DNA from 4 places in the Pantoea sp. sgz302252 genome. Region 4 is predicted to be linked to each of the others. Evidence: predicted binding sites of a transcription regulator. Region 4 holds the regulator's gene; each other region holds the start of a gene.
The links. Region 4 encodes PurR, which represses purine synthesis genes. Its sites were predicted from a motif close to CANGCAAACGTTTGCNTG; they were not measured.
Positions count from the first base shown of each region.

Region 1: a site for PurR is predicted at 1,873-1,890, ahead of purT (formate-dependent phosphoribosylglycinamide formyltransferase). Genes of this name have one in related genera too.
Region 2: a site for PurR is predicted at 1,695-1,712, ahead of tusA (sulfurtransferase TusA). Genes of this name have one in related genera too.
Region 3: a site for PurR is predicted at 2,202-2,219, ahead of purM (phosphoribosylformylglycinamidine cyclo-ligase). Genes of this name have one in related genera too.

Region 1 is NZ_JBLFJW010000010.1:116,527-120,739, reverse strand. It holds gene ACLW56_RS10190 (bifunctional 4-hydroxy-2-oxoglutarate aldolase/2-dehydro-3-deoxy-phosphogluconate aldolase) at 1-525, shown strand, start outside; gene purT (formate-dependent phosphoribosylglycinamide formyltransferase) at 657-1,835, opposite strand; gene ACLW56_RS10180 (tellurite resistance TerB family protein) at 2,014-2,667, shown strand; gene ptrB (oligopeptidase B) at 2,750-4,213, shown strand, end outside.
Region 2 is NZ_JBLFJW010000014.1:92,863-97,075, reverse strand. It holds gene ACLW56_RS12755 (TRAP transporter small permease) at 1-209, opposite strand, end outside; gene ACLW56_RS12750 (TRAP transporter substrate-binding protein) at 231-1,214, opposite strand; gene tusA (sulfurtransferase TusA) at 1,388-1,633, opposite strand; gene ACLW56_RS12740 (7-cyano-7-deazaguanine/7-aminomethyl-7-deazaguanine transporter) at 1,927-2,592, shown strand; gene ACLW56_RS12735 (DcrB family lipoprotein) at 2,666-3,223, shown strand; gene ACLW56_RS12730 (AI-2E family transporter) at 3,507-4,213, shown strand, end outside.
Region 3 is NZ_JBLFJW010000006.1:99,616-103,828, forward strand. It holds gene ACLW56_RS06645 (6-phospho-beta-glucosidase) at 76-1,506, opposite strand; partial or broken gene ACLW56_RS06650 (ROK family protein) at 1,520-2,019, opposite strand; gene purM (phosphoribosylformylglycinamidine cyclo-ligase) at 2,276-3,313, shown strand; gene purN (phosphoribosylglycinamide formyltransferase) at 3,313-3,954, shown strand; gene ppk1 (polyphosphate kinase 1) at 4,166-4,213, shown strand, end outside.
Region 4 is NZ_JBLFJW010000004.1:72,301-76,513, forward strand. It holds gene ACLW56_RS04480 (MFS transporter) at 1-341, opposite strand, end outside; gene ACLW56_RS04485 (YnhF family membrane protein) at 512-601, opposite strand; gene purR (HTH-type transcriptional repressor PurR) at 895-1,920, shown strand; gene punR (DNA-binding transcriptional activator PunR) at 2,090-3,001, opposite strand; gene punC (purine nucleoside transporter PunC) at 3,115-4,213, shown strand, end outside.

The DNA.
Region 1 (4,213 bases), on a different contig from region 4:
GGTGGCGTGCGCGTACTGGAAGTGACGCTGCGTACTGCATGTGCAATGGACGCTATCCGCGCCATTGCGAAAGAAGTGCCGGACGCTATCGTCGGTGCAGGTACCGTGACTAACGTTCAGCAGTTGAAAGAAGTGACCGAAGCTGGTGCGCAGTTTGCCATCAGCCCGGGCCTGACTGAGCCCCTGCTGAAAGCCGCTACCGAAGGCACTATCCCACTGATCCCAGGGATCAGCACTGTGTCTGAACTGATGCTGGGCATGGATTACGGCCTGAAAGAGTTCAAATTCTTCCCGGCGGAAGCTAACGGCGGCACTAAAGCACTGCAGGCGATTGCCGGTCCGTTCGCGCACATCCGTTTCTGCCCAACTGGCGGCATCTCACCTGCGAACTACCGTGACTACCTGGCGCTGAAAAGCGTGCTGTGCATCGGCGGTTCCTGGCTGGTACCAGCCGACGCGCTGGAATCTGGCGATTACGACCGCATCACCAAAATTGCTCGCGAAGCGGTTGAAGGCGCGAAATAAACTGCAAAAACCTTCTTTCTAAGAAGGTTTTTTAGTGTGTGCACCCTCTCCCGTGGGAGAGGGACGGGGTGAGGGCATCAGACCGCACCCAATTTAATGCCCGGTAAGCGTAAGCGCCACCGGGCATTTTTTTAGCCTTTTACCCTGACTTTTCCTGCCGCTGTTTTCGCCCTTTCAACCGCCGTTTCCACATCCTCTGCCACGGCTAACGCCACGCCCAAACGACGCGTACCGTCGATATCCGGTTTGCCAAACAGGCGCAACTGCACATCCGCTCCAACAGCGGCTTCAAGATTGCCGAAGCTGACATTATTGCTGGTCATTTCAGGCAGGATCACCGCCGAGGCCGACGGGCCGTACTGACGAATCGCGCCTATCGGTAAACCCAGGAACGCGCGAACGTGCAGTGCGAACTCAGACAGATCCTGTGAAATCAGCGTCACCATTCCGGTGTCATGCGGGCGTGGTGAGACTTCGCTGAAGATAACCTCGTCGCCGCAGACGAACAGCTCGACGCCAAACAAGCCGTAACCGCCTAACGCCAGCACCACTTCACGGGCGATTGCCTCCGCACGCTCCAGTGCCAGCGCGCTCATCTGCTGTGGCTGCCAGGATTCGCGGTAATCGCCATCTTCCTGGCGATGGCCGACAGGGGCACAAAAATGCACACCATCTGCGGCACTGACGGTCAGCAGGGTAATTTCGAAATCAAACTTAACCACACCTTCTACAATCACTCGACCGGCACCCGCACGCCCACCTTGCTGGGCATATTGCCAGGCGGCGCTAAGCTGATCTTCCGTGCGGATAAAGCTTTGGCCTTTACCCGATGAACTCATCACCGGCTTGATGATGCAAGGCAGGCCAATCTCTGCCACGGCATCACGGAATGCTGTTTCGCTGTCCGCAAAACGGTAGCTGGACGTAGGCAGCTTCAGCTCTTCTGCGGCGAGGCGGCGAATGCCTTCGCGGTTCATGGTGAGCTTCGTCGCACGAGCGCAGGGAACCACCTGCTGCCCGGCTTGTTCCAGTTCAATCAGCATATCGGTGGCGATCGCTTCAATTTCCGGCACGATGAAATCGGGCTTTTCTTGATCAACCAGTGCGTTAAGCGCCTGTCCATCGAGCATATTAATGACGTGGCTGCGGTGCGCGACGTGCATCGCTGGTGCATCGGCGTAACGGTCAACGGCAATCACTTCAATGCCCAGACGCTGACACTCAATGGCCACTTCTTTTCCCAGCTCGCCAGAGCCTAATAACATTACGCGAGTTGCCGCCGGACGCAGCGCGGTGCCTAGTACAGTCATAACGAAATTCCACAGTAAAAAAGTGGCCGTCAGTATATACGAAAACGTTTGCGTCTGTCTTCCCGCAGAATAGCAGACGATGAGGCCGGGGACTTTGCGTATCTTTAGTCAGCCCAGACGAAACCTTACATCGTCTCGCTTAGTCTGAAAGCATTCATCACTGCGCCGCGAGGAAATCATGGCTAACTGGCTCAATCAACTCCAGTCTTTACTCGGTCAATCTTCTTCCTCTGCTCAGCCTTCTGGCGAGCAGGGGCTTAGCAAACTGCTGGTGCCTGGCGCACTCGGCGGCCTTGCCGGCTTGCTGGTGTCCAGCAAATCTTCCCGCAAACTGTTAGCCAAATACGGCACGGGCGCGTTATTGGTTGGCGGCGGGGCGGTGGCTGGTACCGTGTTGTGGAATAAATACAAAGATAAAGTGAGAACGGCGCATCAGGGTGAACCGCAGTTCGGGCAACAAACTAGCCCTGTGGATGTGCGAACGGAGCGTCTGATTTACGCCCTGGTGTTTGCTGCCAAGAGTGATGGGCATATTGACGACAAAGAACGTGCCGCCATCGAGCAGCAGTTGCAGGAAGCGGGTGTGGAATCACAGGGGCGTCAATTGGTGGAGAAAGCCATTGCTCAGCCATTAGATCCTCAACTTCTGGCCCGTGATGTCCGCAATGAAGAGGAAGCGCTGGAGCTTTATTTCCTCAGCTGTGCTGCCATCGATATTGATCACTTTATGGAACGCAGTTATCTCAACGCGCTGGGCGATGCACTGAAAATCCCTCAGGACGTTCGGGACGGTATCGAAGCCGATTTGAAGGCACAAAAACAAGCCGTTTAACGTCACATTGGCAGGTTTCGCTTGCATCGTTCTGCACATTTGCCACCCTTAGGGTAAATGTATTACGCAGAAGAACAACGACATGCCACCAAAAGCCAAACGCATTCCCCACGTCATGACCTTGCATGGCGACACACGAACCGACAATTACTTCTGGCTGCGCGACGATGATCGTTCGCAGCCAGCGGTACTCGACTATCTGAAGCAGGAAAATGCCTACGGGCGTGAAGTGATGGCTTCACAGCGTAGCCTGCAAGATAAGGTGCTGAAGGAGATTGTTGATCGTATTCCACAGCGCGAGGTTTCTGCACCTTATACGAAGAACGGGTATCGCTACCGGCAGATTTATGAACCGGGCTGCGAGTATGCGCTCTATCAGCGTCAGTCTGTTCAGAAAGAAGAATGGGATGAATGGGAGCTGTTGCTCGACAGCAATCAGCGTGCGGCGCACAGTGAGTTTTATACCCTCGGCGGGCTGGGCATTTCGCCAGACAATACCCTGATGGCTTTAACGGAAGACTATCTTTCGCGCCGCCAGTATGGCCTGCGCATCCGCAACCTGGAAACCGAGAACTGGTACCCGGAAACGCTGGAGAACATCGAGCCCGAATTTGTGTGGGGTAACGATTCACAAACGATTTATTACGTGCGTAAACACCCGACCACGCTGTTGCCCTATCAGGTATGGCGGCATACCGTTGGGATGCCGGTCAGCGCAGACGAAAGGGTGTATGAAGAACAGGACGACATGTTTTACGTCAGCCTGCATAAAACCAGCTCGAAGCACTATGTGATCATTTACCTTTCAAGTGCCACCACCAGCGAAGTGCTGCTGCTGGATGCCGAAATGCCGGATGCACAGCCGATCTGTTTCCTGCCTCGTCGCAAAGATCATGAGTACAGCGTCGACCATTTCCAGCACAATTTTTATCTTCGCTCTAACCGTGACGGGAAAAACTTTGGCCTCTATCGCACCTCTGTTCGCGACGAAAGCCGCTGGGAAACGCTGATCCCGGCGCGTGATGATGTGATGCTTGAAGGCTTTACCCTGTTTACGGACTGGCTGGTGGTGGAAGAGCGCCAGCGTGGGCTGACCAGCCTGAGGCAAATTAACCGTAAAACCCGCGAAGTCACGGGCATCGCCTTTGACGATCCGGCTTATGTCACCTGGGTGGCCTACAACCCTGAATCAGATACTTCACGCCTGCGTTACGGTTATTCATCGATGACAACGCCAGACACGTTGTTTGAGCTGAATATGGATACCGGCGAGCGTAAAGTGCTCAAGCAGCAGGAAGTGAAGGGTTTTGACGCAAGCCTCTATCGCAGCGAGCATTTGTGGATCAAAGCGCGTGATGGTGTCGAGGTGCCTGTCTCGCTGGTCTATCACCGCCAGCATTTCCGCCAGGGCAAAAATCCTTTGCTGGTGTATGGCTACGGTTCTTATGGTGCCAGTATGGACGCCGATTTCAGCAGCAGTCGTTTAAGCCTGCTCGACCGGGGTTTTGTGTTTGCCATTGCGCATGTGCGCGGCGGCGGCGAACTG
Region 2 (4,213 bases), on a different contig from region 4:
GCCCGGTACCCCACCGCCGCACCGATAAACGTAAACGTCACCATGCAGATAATCGCCACCGGCTCAGGCCAGGATTCCCCTCGGTTCAGCACATAGCGAGAGAAAATCCCAATCGGGATAACCACCGTCATCATCAACAGCGCCGCACCTGCTACCCACATCGCCAGCATGTACACCTTGTCCATCAGTCGACAAAATTGCTCAGACATATGTCCTCCGTCAGGCAGGAATTACTGAACGTCGGCGATGGCTTTCATCAGATCCTGGTGCTTCTCGCCATAGGCTTTGCGCACCGGTTCTGTCGCCTGCACAAAATAAGCTTTATCGATGGTATGGAACTGCACGCCACCTGCTTTCATTTTCTCCAGCGCTTGCTGGTTGTAGGCATTCCACAGTTCACGCTGTTCCATTTGTGCTTCACGAGCCAGGGTCAGGATTTTTTGCTGTTGGTCTGCGTTCAGCTTGTCCCATTTCACTTTGGAATAGAGCAGCATTTCCGGGGTGATGAAGTGGCCGCTGAGGGTGTAGTTTTTCGCCACCGGCATATAGTTATGCGCGATAAAGGTCGGTGGATTGTTCTCCGCGCCGTCAATGACCCCGGTTTGCATGCCGCTGTAAACTTCACTTACGCCCATCGCCACGGCGTTTGCGCCCATGTCTTTGAGGGTATCGATGGCCACCGGGCTGCCCTGTACGCGGATTTTCATCCCCTTCAGATCTTCCGGTTTCACCACCGGCTGTTTGGTGATGAGGTTACGCGTGCCGGAGTCCATCCAGCCGAGAAACACCAGCTTTGATTTCGGGTTGTTGGTGAGCTTGTCACCAATCTGTTTGCCAATATCACCGTCGATCACCTTATGCATATGATCTTCATCGCGGAACACATACGGCAATGTGAAAGCCTCTACGTCAGGCAGGATCGCCGCCACCGGAGCCATCGACACACGGATCATGTCGATCGCCCCCATTTGCGCCTGCTCAATCATTTGTTTTTCATCACCCAGCACGCCGCCCGGAAAGACTTTGATTTCCAGGTCGCCATGGGTTTGCTGCTTGAGCTTTTCGCCCATATGCTGCACTGCGACCACGTTCGGATACCCTTCCGGGTGAACATCAGCGGCACGGATGGTTTGCGCGCAAACCAGGGAAGAGAAGCAGAGCGTGGCGCTGGACAGGCATAAGGCGGCCACAAATGGCTTTACGGTCATTTTCATCGGTCGTCTCCAGAGGAATTAGTAAAACGCTGTTTTATTTTTGCGTTTAAAAAGTAGCCTGGAGAGAACAATGGGACGGTGAGAGGGGTCACAAAAGAAACAATAATGAAACGACAGTTTAACGATTTGATAACGATAGTTCAGGGCAGATCACAGAATCTGCCCTCACGTACTCAGTGGTTTTTACGAATCAAATACTGATAAGGCAGGCTGTCGGTTTGCTGAGCAATCAGCTCGTGCTCCATGAAACGACAAAAACCCGGAATATCGCGGGTGGTGGCCGGATCGTCGGCGATAATCAGAAGGGTTTCGCCAACAGGCATGGTGCGTACGGTTTTACGCACCATCATTACCGGCTCAGGGCAACGCAGGCCCTGTGCATCCAAAGTGTGGTCCGCCGCAGAAAAAAGCTCGCTCATGGTGTACTCAGTTAGTCAAAAAAACCGCCCTAGTTTACCGCCACCGTTTTGTGACGCAAGGCAGGTTAACGGTTGCGTGAAAATTAGACATTGCAAAGCGCATCAAACGCAGTATCATGCGGCGGTTTTTATGCCCGTCATACTTCAAGCCGCAGGTGCGTTGGCTGCACTCCCTCACCCCAGTCACTTACTTAAGTAAGCTCCTGGGATGAGCTCCCTTGCCGCCTTCCTGCGACTCGAATTATCTAGGGCAATTTGGGTTCCCTCACCCCAACCACTAAAAAGGTCACAATATGACGTCGTTTACTCAAACTCAGCGCGTAAAAGCGTTGTTCTGGCTTTCGCTTTTTCATTTGCTGGTGATCACCTCCAGTAACTATCTGGTTCAACTGCCGGTCTCCATTTTTGGTTTTCACACCACCTGGGGCGCATTCAGTTTTCCCTTTATCTTCCTCGCTACCGATCTCACTGTGCGTATCTTTGGCGCGCCGCTTGCCCGCAAGATTATTTTCGCGGTCATGGTGCCTGCCCTGCTGATTTCGTATGTCGTCTCTTCCCTGTTTTACATGGGTGAATGGCAAGGTTTTGCCGCATTGGGCAGCTTTAACCTGTTCGTGGCGCGTATCGCGGCAGCAAGTTTTATGGCCTATGCGCTGGGGCAAATCCTCGACGTTGGCGTGTTCAACCGCCTGCGCCAAAGCCGCCACTGGTGGCTGGCACCCACAGCTTCCACGCTGTTCGGCAACATCAGCGATACCGTCGCTTTCTTCTTCATCGCTTTCTGGCGCAGCACCGACCCCTTTATGGCGACGCACTGGAAAGAAATCGCGCTGGTCGATTACAGCTTTAAGGTGCTTATCAGCATCGTCTTCTTCCTGCCGATGTACGGCGTGCTGCTCAATATGCTGTTGAAAAAGCTGGCAGATAAGTCTGAAATCCGGGCTTTTCAGCACGGTTAAGAGTTCATTACACAGGTTGTGATAAGATAGCCGGATGTGCCATTAATGGCCGTTTATCGAAAGGAAGATGTCAATGCGCAATTTGGTGAAATATGTCGGTATTGGCCTGCTGGTGATGGGTCTTGCCGCCTGTGATAACAGCGACAGCAAAGCCCCTGCACAGGGCGCATCCGCTGAGAGCAATGCAGCGGCTCAGCCAGTGAGTCTGCTGGATGGCAAACTCAGTTTCTCCCTGCCAGCCGATATGACCGACCAGAGCGGCAAACTGGGCACTCAGGCCAACAACATGCACGTCTACTCTGACGCCACCGGCCAGAAAGCGGTGATTGTGATTGTCGGCGACAACACCAATGAAGATTTGGGTGTCCTGGCTCAGCGTCTGCAAGAACAACAGCGCGGTCGCGATCCACAGCTGCAAGTTGTGACCAACAAATCCATCGAGCTGAAAGGCCACACCCTGCAGCAGCTCGACAGCATTATTTCAGCCAAAGGCCAGACCGCTTACTCCTCCGTTGTGCTGGGTAAAGTGGACAACAAACTGCTGACCCTGCAAATCACCCTGCCTGCTGACGATCAGCAGAAAGCGCAGACCGCAGCGGAAAACATCATCAATACCATCGTCATCAACTAACACAGTCTGCTGACGACAAGGCCCCCGGTTTCGCGACCGGGGGCTTTTTTTTTGTTTCATCGCAAATAAGCGTGAACACATGTGACATCAGCGCTCATGCCGGGTGGCGGCTTCGCCTTACGCCGGCCTACGGATTGTCGCTTTTGTAGGCCTGGCAAGCGTAGCGCCGCCGGGCAATTTACAGCCAAAAAAGGTTCATCGGGCTTCCTTCGGCTTCGCTTTCGGATAGTTACCCCGCAGCAACGCACTACACTTAATGCCGATAGCTGATAAGGAAAGCACCATGAATACATCTGCCGCTGATAAAGCGGGCCTGCATATTTTGTTAAAACTTGCCTCACTGGTGATCATCCTCGCCGGGATCCACGCCGCCGCCGACATTATTGTTCAGCTCTTACTGGCACTGTTTTTCGCCATTGTTCTCAATCCTTTAGTCACCTGGTTTATTCGCCGCGGCGTGTCGCGCCCGGTTGCGATTAGCATTGTGGTGTTCGTGATGCTGTGCGTACTCACCGCCCTGTTTGGCGTGCTGGCGGCGTCAAGCAATGAATTTATTGCCATGCTGCCGAAGTACAACAAAGAGCTGACCCACAAGCTGCTCGCCCTGCAGGATTCGCTGCCATTTCTGCCTATGCACATGTCGCCAGAGCGCATGTTGCAGCGTATTGATTCCGACAAAATGATGACCTTCGCCACCACCATGATGACCGGGCTTTCCGGGGCGATGGCGAGCATTGTCCTGCTGGTGATGACCGTGGTGTTTATGCTATTTGAGGTGCGTCATGTGCCTTACAAACTGCGGTTCGCGCTGGTGAATCCGCAGATTCATATCGCGGGTTTGCACCGCGCACTGAAGGGCGTTTCGCATTATCTGGCGCTGAAAACGCTGATCAGCCTGTGGACGGGGGTGATCGTCTGGCTGGGTCTGGTGCTGCTTGGCGTGCAGTTTGCGCTGATGTGGGGCGTGCTGGCCTTCTTGCTGAACTACGT
Region 3 (4,213 bases), on a different contig from region 4:
CTCGCCCTGTGGGAGAGGGGCCGGGGGAGAGGGCATCAGACAGCTCAGGCCGGCTCAGACGAAACCGGAACCCAATTACAGAGACTCACCGTTGCTGCCGATCACCTTCTGATACCACGCAAAAGATTTCTTGCGGCTGCGCTCAAGTGTGCCGTTGCCTTCGTTATCTTTATCAACATAGATAAAGCCGTAGCGTTTTTTCATCTCACCGGTTCCGGCAGAGACCAGATCGATACAGCCCCATGGGGTGTACCCCATCAGATCGACACCATCCTCCACGACGGCTTTTTTCATTTCTGCGATGTGTGCAGAGAGATAGTCGATACGGTACTGGTCGTTGACGCTGCCGTCGGCTTCGCGCACATCGATGGCACCAAACCCGTTCTCCACAATAAACAGCGGTAGCTGGTAATGATCCCAGAACCAGTTCAGGGAATAGCGCAGCCCAACCGGGTCAATCTGCCAGCCCCAGTCGGATTTCTTCACGTACGGGTTCGAGACCAGCGCTTTGGTTTCGTCGTAATCCAGTTGCGGGTTATCTTCGGTCGCTTTGGTGGCAAACGACATGTAATAGCTGAAACCGATGTAATCCACGCAGCCTTGCTTCAGTGCCGCTTTGTCTTCTTCGGTGATATCAAGCTGGAAGCCACGACGCTGGAAGTAGTTCAGCAGATGCTGCGGGTATTTGCCGCGGACGTGCACATCGGTGAACCAGTAACGCTTATGCATGGCGTTCATCGCCATCATCATGTCGTCAGGCGCACAGGTCAGCGGGTAAATTGGGCACATGGCAATCATGCAACCGACTTGCAGCGATGGGTTAATCTCGCGGGCGATTTTCACCGCCAGGGCGCTGGCGACCAGCTCGTAATGCGCCGCCTGATACATAATCGGTTCACGATCTTCGCCCGGCTCATATTTAATGCCAGAGTTGGTGAACGGCGCGAAATCTTCGTGATAGTTTGCCTGGTTGTTGATTTCGTTGAAGGTCATCCAGTACTTCACTTTGTGTTGATAGCGCTCAAACGCCACTTTCGCGAAGCGCACAAAGAAGTCGATAGTTTTACGGTTACGCCAGCCGCCGTATTCCTTCACCAGGTAATACGGCATCTCAAAGTGAGACAGCGTGATAACCGGTTCGATACCGTATTTCAGGCACTCATCGAACAAGTCATCGTAGAATGTCAGACCCGCTTCATTCGGCTCCAGCTCGTCGCCTTTCGGGAACAGGCGCGTCCACGCGATAGAGGTACGGAAGCATTTGAAGCCCATTTCGGCGAACAGCTTGATGTCATCTTTATAGCGATGATAGAAATCAATCGCTTTGTGGTTCGGGTAGTTTTTCCCTGGCAGCACGCCGTCGGTAATTTCACGCGGAACGCCGTGCGCGCCAGCGGTCATCACATCGGCCACGCTTGGACCTTTACCGCCCTCTTTCCAGCCGCCTTCTAATTGATGCGCCGCAACGGCTCCGCCCCACAGAAAATCGTGTTTAAATCCGGACATAACAACTCCCTCTTTAACGTTCAGACTGCTGATTAAAATGGTAAACCGCGCCGAGTAAACCGGCGTCGTTGCCATGGCTGACGGTATCGATGTCGTCTTCAATACCAAACCACGTGAGATGCTGTTTCAGCTGTGCCAAAAACCCTGGTCGCTCATCTCTGAGGCTTTGTCGCGCCAGCGCTCTGCCAGCAGCACGCAGTTGGCGCCGTTTTCAATGGCTACCGGAAGAGGAGTACGTTCTTCAAGCCAGGCTTTGATAGCAAAATTATCGAACTTTCGAATGGCCCCGCCCATTTCGATAAAGCCGGTATGAGGATTCACATAGCCGGGCGCGCTGATGGCAACGCCTTCGCATTCTGGGTGGGACGTTATCCAGCTCATGATGTGTTGCAGAATTTGATCGCCGTCGCTGTCGGTGATCGTCGCTTTTCCCTTGGCGAGGATCTCGCCTTGCTGGGTGACTATCCCCATTTTTAACGCCGTTCCACCTATATCAAATGCGGCAATGTGCATTTGTTCCACTCCTCCTGAGGGCCATTTCAGAAACCGGTTTCAGTGGGATATTGTGTGCTCTGGCAGTAACCTGCAAGCATTAAACTGTACCCGGTTTCATTTTCGTGAACAGGGTCAAATTTGCCTGTCGAAGCGGCTGAAACGGGCAAAAACTCGCCAATAAAAGATATCCACCGCCCAGGCTCGCAAACGTTTGCTTAGGCTGTTAGAATGGCGCCGATTTTATTTGCTAACGCCATCGCGTGGAGACTTTGCAGTGACCGACAAAACCTCTCTCAGCTATAAAGATGCCGGTGTTGATATCGACGCAGGTAATGCTCTGGTTGACCGAATCAAAGGTGTGGTGAAGAAAACCCGCCGCCCGGAAGTGATGGGTGGCCTGGGTGGCTTCGGCGCACTGTGCGCGCTGCCGCAAAAATATCGTGAGCCGGTGCTGGTTTCCGGTACCGATGGCGTTGGCACCAAACTGCGTCTGGCGATGGATCTGAAACGTCACGACACCATCGGCATCGACCTGGTGGCGATGTGTGTCAACGATCTGGTGGTTCAGGGCGCTGAGCCTCTGTTTTTCCTCGATTACTACGCCACGGGCAAGCTGGACGTTGACACGGCTTCCAGCGTGATCACCGGGATCGCCGAAGGTTGCCTGCAATCGGGCTGCGCACTGGTCGGTGGCGAAACGGCTGAAATGCCAGGGATGTATCACGGCGAAGATTATGACGTGGCAGGTTTCTGCGTGGGCGTGGTTGAGAAGTCCGAAATCATTGACGGCAGCAAAGTGGCAGACGGCGATGTGCTGATTGCGCTGGGCTCCAGTGGTCCGCACTCCAACGGCTACTCGCTGGTACGCAAAATCATTGAAGTGAGCGGCTGCAACCCGGAAACCGAAGAGCTGGACGGCAAGTCACTGGCCGACCATCTGCTGGCGCCGACTCGCATTTATGTGAAAAACATTCTCGATCTGATCGCCAACGTTGACGTTCACGCGATTGCACACCTGACCGGCGGCGGCTTCTGGGAAAACATCCCGCGCGTGCTGCCGGACAACACTCAGGCCGTTATCGACGAAGCCTCCTGGCAGTGGCCGTCCGTGTTCAACTGGCTGCAAAAAGCCGGCAACGTCAGCCAGCATGAAATGTACCGCACCTTTAACTGCGGCGTGGGCATGGTCATTGCCCTGCCAGCGTCTGAAGCAGACAAAGCCGTGGCGCTGATGACGGAGAAAGGTGAAAACGCGTGGAAAATCGGCTATATCAAAGCATCCGATTCTGAACAGCGTGTGGTCATCAAGTAATGAAAAATATTGTGGTGCTGATTTCTGGCAACGGAAGCAATTTGCAGGCGATTATCGATGCCTGCAAGCAGAAGAAAATCAACGGCACCCTGCGGGCAGTGTTCAGCAATAAGGCCGATGCGTTCGGCCTTGAACGCGCGCGTGAAGCTGAGATCCCGGCACACGCGCTGGCCGCCAGCCAGTTCCCGAGCCGCGAAGCGTTTGATCGTGAGCTGATGCAAGAGATCGACGCTTACGCGCCGGATGTCGTGGTGCTGGCGGGCTATATGCGCATCCTGAGCCCTGAGTTCGTGGCGCATTATCAGGGGCGTTTGCTGAATATCCACCCTTCCCTGCTGCCAAAATATCCGGGCCTTAATACACATCGCCAGGTGCTGGAAAACGGCGACGAAGAGCATGGCACTTCCGTGCATTTCGTCACCGATGAACTGGACGGCGGGCCGGTGATTTTGCAGGCCAAAGTCCCGGTGTTTGAAGGCGATTCGGAAGAGGAAATCACCGATCGCGTTCAGCACCAGGAACACGCCATTTACCCTTTAGTGGTGAGCTGGTTTGTGGATGGGCGTCTGGAAATGAAAGGCAATTCCGCCTGGCTGGATGGCGTTCAGTTACCTGAGCAGGGTTACGCTTCCGAAGAATGATCCGATTGTCGGGTGGCGCTACGCTTACCCGACCTACCAAACCGTAGGCCTGTGCAAGCGCAGCGCCGCCAGGCATTTGAACGCCTCAACGCCTTAATATCCCCCAGAAAAAATTAACTGTCATACTTTGCTGGCACAATTGGACATATCAGGTCAAAGCTCGCCATAATGTGAAGGCTGTCCGCGTCAATCAACCGGAGTGTAAGTCGTAATGGGTCAGGATAAGCTTTATATCGAAAAAGAACTCAGTTGGTTATCT
Region 4 (4,213 bases):
CCAAGGCCAAAGAAAGCGCCATGATTAAGGCTGGTAATGATGCGAGAAAGCAACAGCATGGTGTAATCCGGTGCGATGGCCGAGAGCACATTGCCGAGGGTAAAAATCGCCATCAGGAAGATAAGTGCATTACGGCGAGCACGATGTGACAGCAGCAACGTCATCAGCGGCGCACCAATCATCACGCCGATGGCATACGCGCTGATCAGCATCCCCGCGACAGGAATGGAGACATCGACCCCTTTAGCGATAACGGGCAGCAGCCCCATCGGAGAGAATTCCGTGGTGCCAATACCAAAAGCCCCGATTGCCAGTGCCAGCAGGGGAAAGTTGATTTTCATGTTGTGACTCCGGTAAGCCATCCTGAAGTGATGGCGCGACAGCAGAAGTCAAAAGCATGACATCAATCACAAAAAAACAAAAGTGAACGAAATGGCAAAAGATTTTTGCGAAATTGATAACAATCTAAGGAAGGGCGTCACGGAGGAGGCGCGGGCCTCCTCCGCGTAAATCAGTGCAGGACTGCGGTCAGTGCGCCAATGATGATCACACCCAGGGCAAAAACGGTCGTCATCAACGAGAGCTTCAGGTCGGTACTCATCAATTTTTCTCCTTTTAATCCCCACAACAAAAGTGAGCTTGCTCATTTTTGCACAGTTAAGCGTAAAAATCTTCCAGGTTTTCGGCCCATAACGATTTTTCTCTTTCCCTTTGCCTCAGAATCAGACAAAATTCCACGCTAATTTAAAAGCGTAGCAGCCATTGACCCCCTCCCGTCGTCCTGTGTTGTTTCCCGGCGTACCGCAATTGAAATGAATTGCACTCAGGGTGTGTAAAGGCAAACGTTTTCGTGTCGATAATCAGGCGTAAGGAAAGGGTCTGGAGTGAGAGCGAATGGCAACAATTAAAGATGTAGCGAAGCGCGCAAACGTTTCCACTACAACTGTATCACATGTAATTAACAAGACGCGTTTCGTTGCGGAAGAGACCCGCAACGCGGTATGGGCGGCCATTAAAGAGCTGCATTACTCCCCAAGCGCCGTGGCTCGCAGCCTGAAAGTGAACCACACCAAAACCATTGGTCTGCTGGCAACCAGCAGCGAAGCCGCCTATTTTGCGGAAATTATCGAAGCCGTTGAGAAAAACTGCTTCGAAAAGGGCTATACCCTGATTCTGGGGAATGCCTGGAACAACCTGGAAAAACAGCGTGCCTATCTGTCGATGATGGCGCAAAAACGCGTCGATGGCCTGCTGGTGATGTGCTCTGAATACCCGCAATCCGTGCTCGATATGCTTGAAGAATATCGCCATATTCCGATGGTGGTGATGGACTGGGGCGAATCAAAAGCGGACTTCACTGACTCCGTTAACGATAACGCTTTCCAGGGCGGCTATCTGGCTGGTCGTTATCTGATTGAACGCGGCCACCGTGATATTGGCGTGATCCCAGGCCCTATGGAGCGCAATACCGGCGCGGGTCGTCTGGCAGGCTTTATGAAAGCCATGGAAGAAGCGCAGGTTAAGATCCCGGAAAACTGGATTGTGCAGGGTGATTTCGAGCCTGAATCCGGCTACCGCGCCATGCAGCAAATCCTTGCGCAACAGCCACGCCCTACTGCCGTCTTCTGCGGCGGCGATATCATGGCGATGGGCGCACTGTGCGCCGCCGATGAAATGGGCTTGCGCGTTCCGCAGGACATTTCCGTGATTGGCTACGATAACGTGCGCAACGCGCGCTTCTTTACCCCTGCGCTGACCACCATTCACCAGCCTAAAGATTCACTGGGTGAAGCGGCGTTTGACATGCTGCTGGACCGCATCGTTAACAAGCGCGAAGAGTCGCAGTCAATTGAGGTGCATCCTCGTTTGATCGAGCGCCGCTCTGTCGCCGACGGTCCATTCCGCGATTACCGCCGTTAAGAGTCAGGAGCCGGTTATGCCGGCTCCTCAAGTTGCTGACAAAGAAGGAAAAAGCGTGGTTTCTCCTTCTTCGTGGTGAGCAGCCGAAAATCAATAAATTGATTTTCCTTGTTTTTTTGGATAACAACGCTTTACTCGTTAGCGATTTGTGATCGGACTCAGGAGCCGGTTATGCCGGCTCCTGCAACCATTCCTTATTTAACGTTTCACTGTCCCCCAGATAGTCCAGCAGCCAGGTTAACGCCGGTGACATATCATTCTGTTGCCAGGTCAGGCAGCAAGCCGCATCCGGAAACGGGTTCTCCAGTTCTAGAGCCACCCACTCCCCACTGTCGATCCATGGGCGAGCAAAATGCCCTGGCACCATCCCAACGCATAAGCCTGCAGAAAGACACGTTGCTGAAGATTCCCAGTCTGGCACCACAATGCGCTTTTGGTTATCCAGCAGCCAGGTAATGCGTTTTGGCAATGAACGAGAGGTGTCTTCGCGCACCAACGAAGGCCAGTTGCGCAACACATCGTCGCTTAGCGGCCCCTTCATCTGCGCCAAAGGGTGACGGCTGGACACAACACAATTCCAGTTGAGCATTCCCATGTCGCGGAACGCATAACGTCCGCCGACAGGGATCGCCTGCGTTGCGCCAATTGCCAGCTCCACGCGGCCATCGGAGAGCGCATCCCACACGCCGTTGAACACTTCCTGAAAGACACAAAGCTCCACATCCTGAAAGTGGCGATAAAAATCGACAATCAGCTGTCGGGTTCGCTCTGGCCTGACAATATTATCGACAGCAATCGCCAGATTACCGCGCCAGCCGTTAGCAATTTGCTGGCACTGCTGGCGAGTGATCTGCATTTTTTTGATAACAGAGCGCCCTTCTTTCAGAAACCAGACCCCGGCTGGCGTTAATTCCACGTCGCGATGACGGCGTTCAAACAGCGGCACCGCCAGCCATTCTTCCAGCTGACGCACGGTATAACTGACCGAAGAAGGCACGCGATGCAGTTCCTGCGCTGCCGCGCTGAAGCTACCATTGCGTGCTACGGCATCCACCACTTCAAGAGAGTATTCGGACCACATAATCTGCCTGCAAAATTTTTGAATCCACCCGACAAATATTAGCGTTTCACAAGCGAAGTTGCACTCCCTACACTCTGCTGCCATCACCACCTGCAACGAGAAAGAGAATGACTATGCAACCAGGAATTGGTTTTTTGTGCTGGCTGGCAGGCTTAAGCGTGCTGGGTTTTCTGGCAACCGACATGTACCTGCCCGCCTTCGCCGCGATTCAGAATGATTTACAAACACCGGCTGCAGCCGTCAGCGCAAGCCTGAGCCTGTTCCTCGCCGGGTTCGCTTTCGCACAATTATTGTGGGGGCCGCTGTCCGATCGTTACGGGCGCAAACCCATTCTGCTGATTGGCCTCGCGATTTTCGCCGTGGGCTGTATTGGCATGCTTTGGGTTCGTGATGCCACGTGGCTGCTTGTGCTGCGCTTCATCCAGGCGGTGGGGGTGTGCGCCGCAGCGGTGACCTGGCAAGCGATGGTGACGGACTACTATCCTGCGCAGCGTACTAACCGCATCTTCGCCACCATTATGCCGCTGGTTGGGCTTTCCCCTGCCCTGGCGCCACTGCTGGGCAGCTGGATCCTGCACCATTTTGAATGGCAGGCCATTTTCGCCACGCTGTTTGGTATCACGTTGATGTTGATGCTGCCTGCACTGCGCCTGAAAAAACCAGTAAAGAAAGCGCACAAAGAAGAACAAGCGTTGACGTTCATGACCTTGCTGCGTTCTCGTGATTATCGTGGCAACGTGCTTATCTACGCGGCCTGCTCAGCGAGCTTTTTTGCCTGGCTGACCGGTTCCCCGTTCATTCTGAATGCGATGGGCTACGGCCCGACAGTGATTGGTCTGAGCTATGTGCCGCAGACCATCGCTTTCCTGATTGGCGGTTACGGTTGTCGCGCCGCGTTGCAGAAATGGCAGGGTCAGCAAATGCTGCCGTGGCTGCTCATCGCTTTTGCGATAAGTGTGGCTGCTACCTTCGCCGTTGGCCTTGCCGCTGACACCTCGTTGACTGCTCTGCTCATTCCTTTCTGCATGATGGCGATGGCAAACGGGGCAATCTATCCGATTGTTGTCGCTCAGGCGCTTCGTCCTTTCCCACAGGCGACGGGCCGTGCGGCGGCGCTGCAAAACACGTTACAGCTTGGCCTGTGCTTCCTCGCAAGCCTGGTGGTCTCTACGCTGATTGCGACGCCTCTGCTGACCACCACCAGTGTGATGC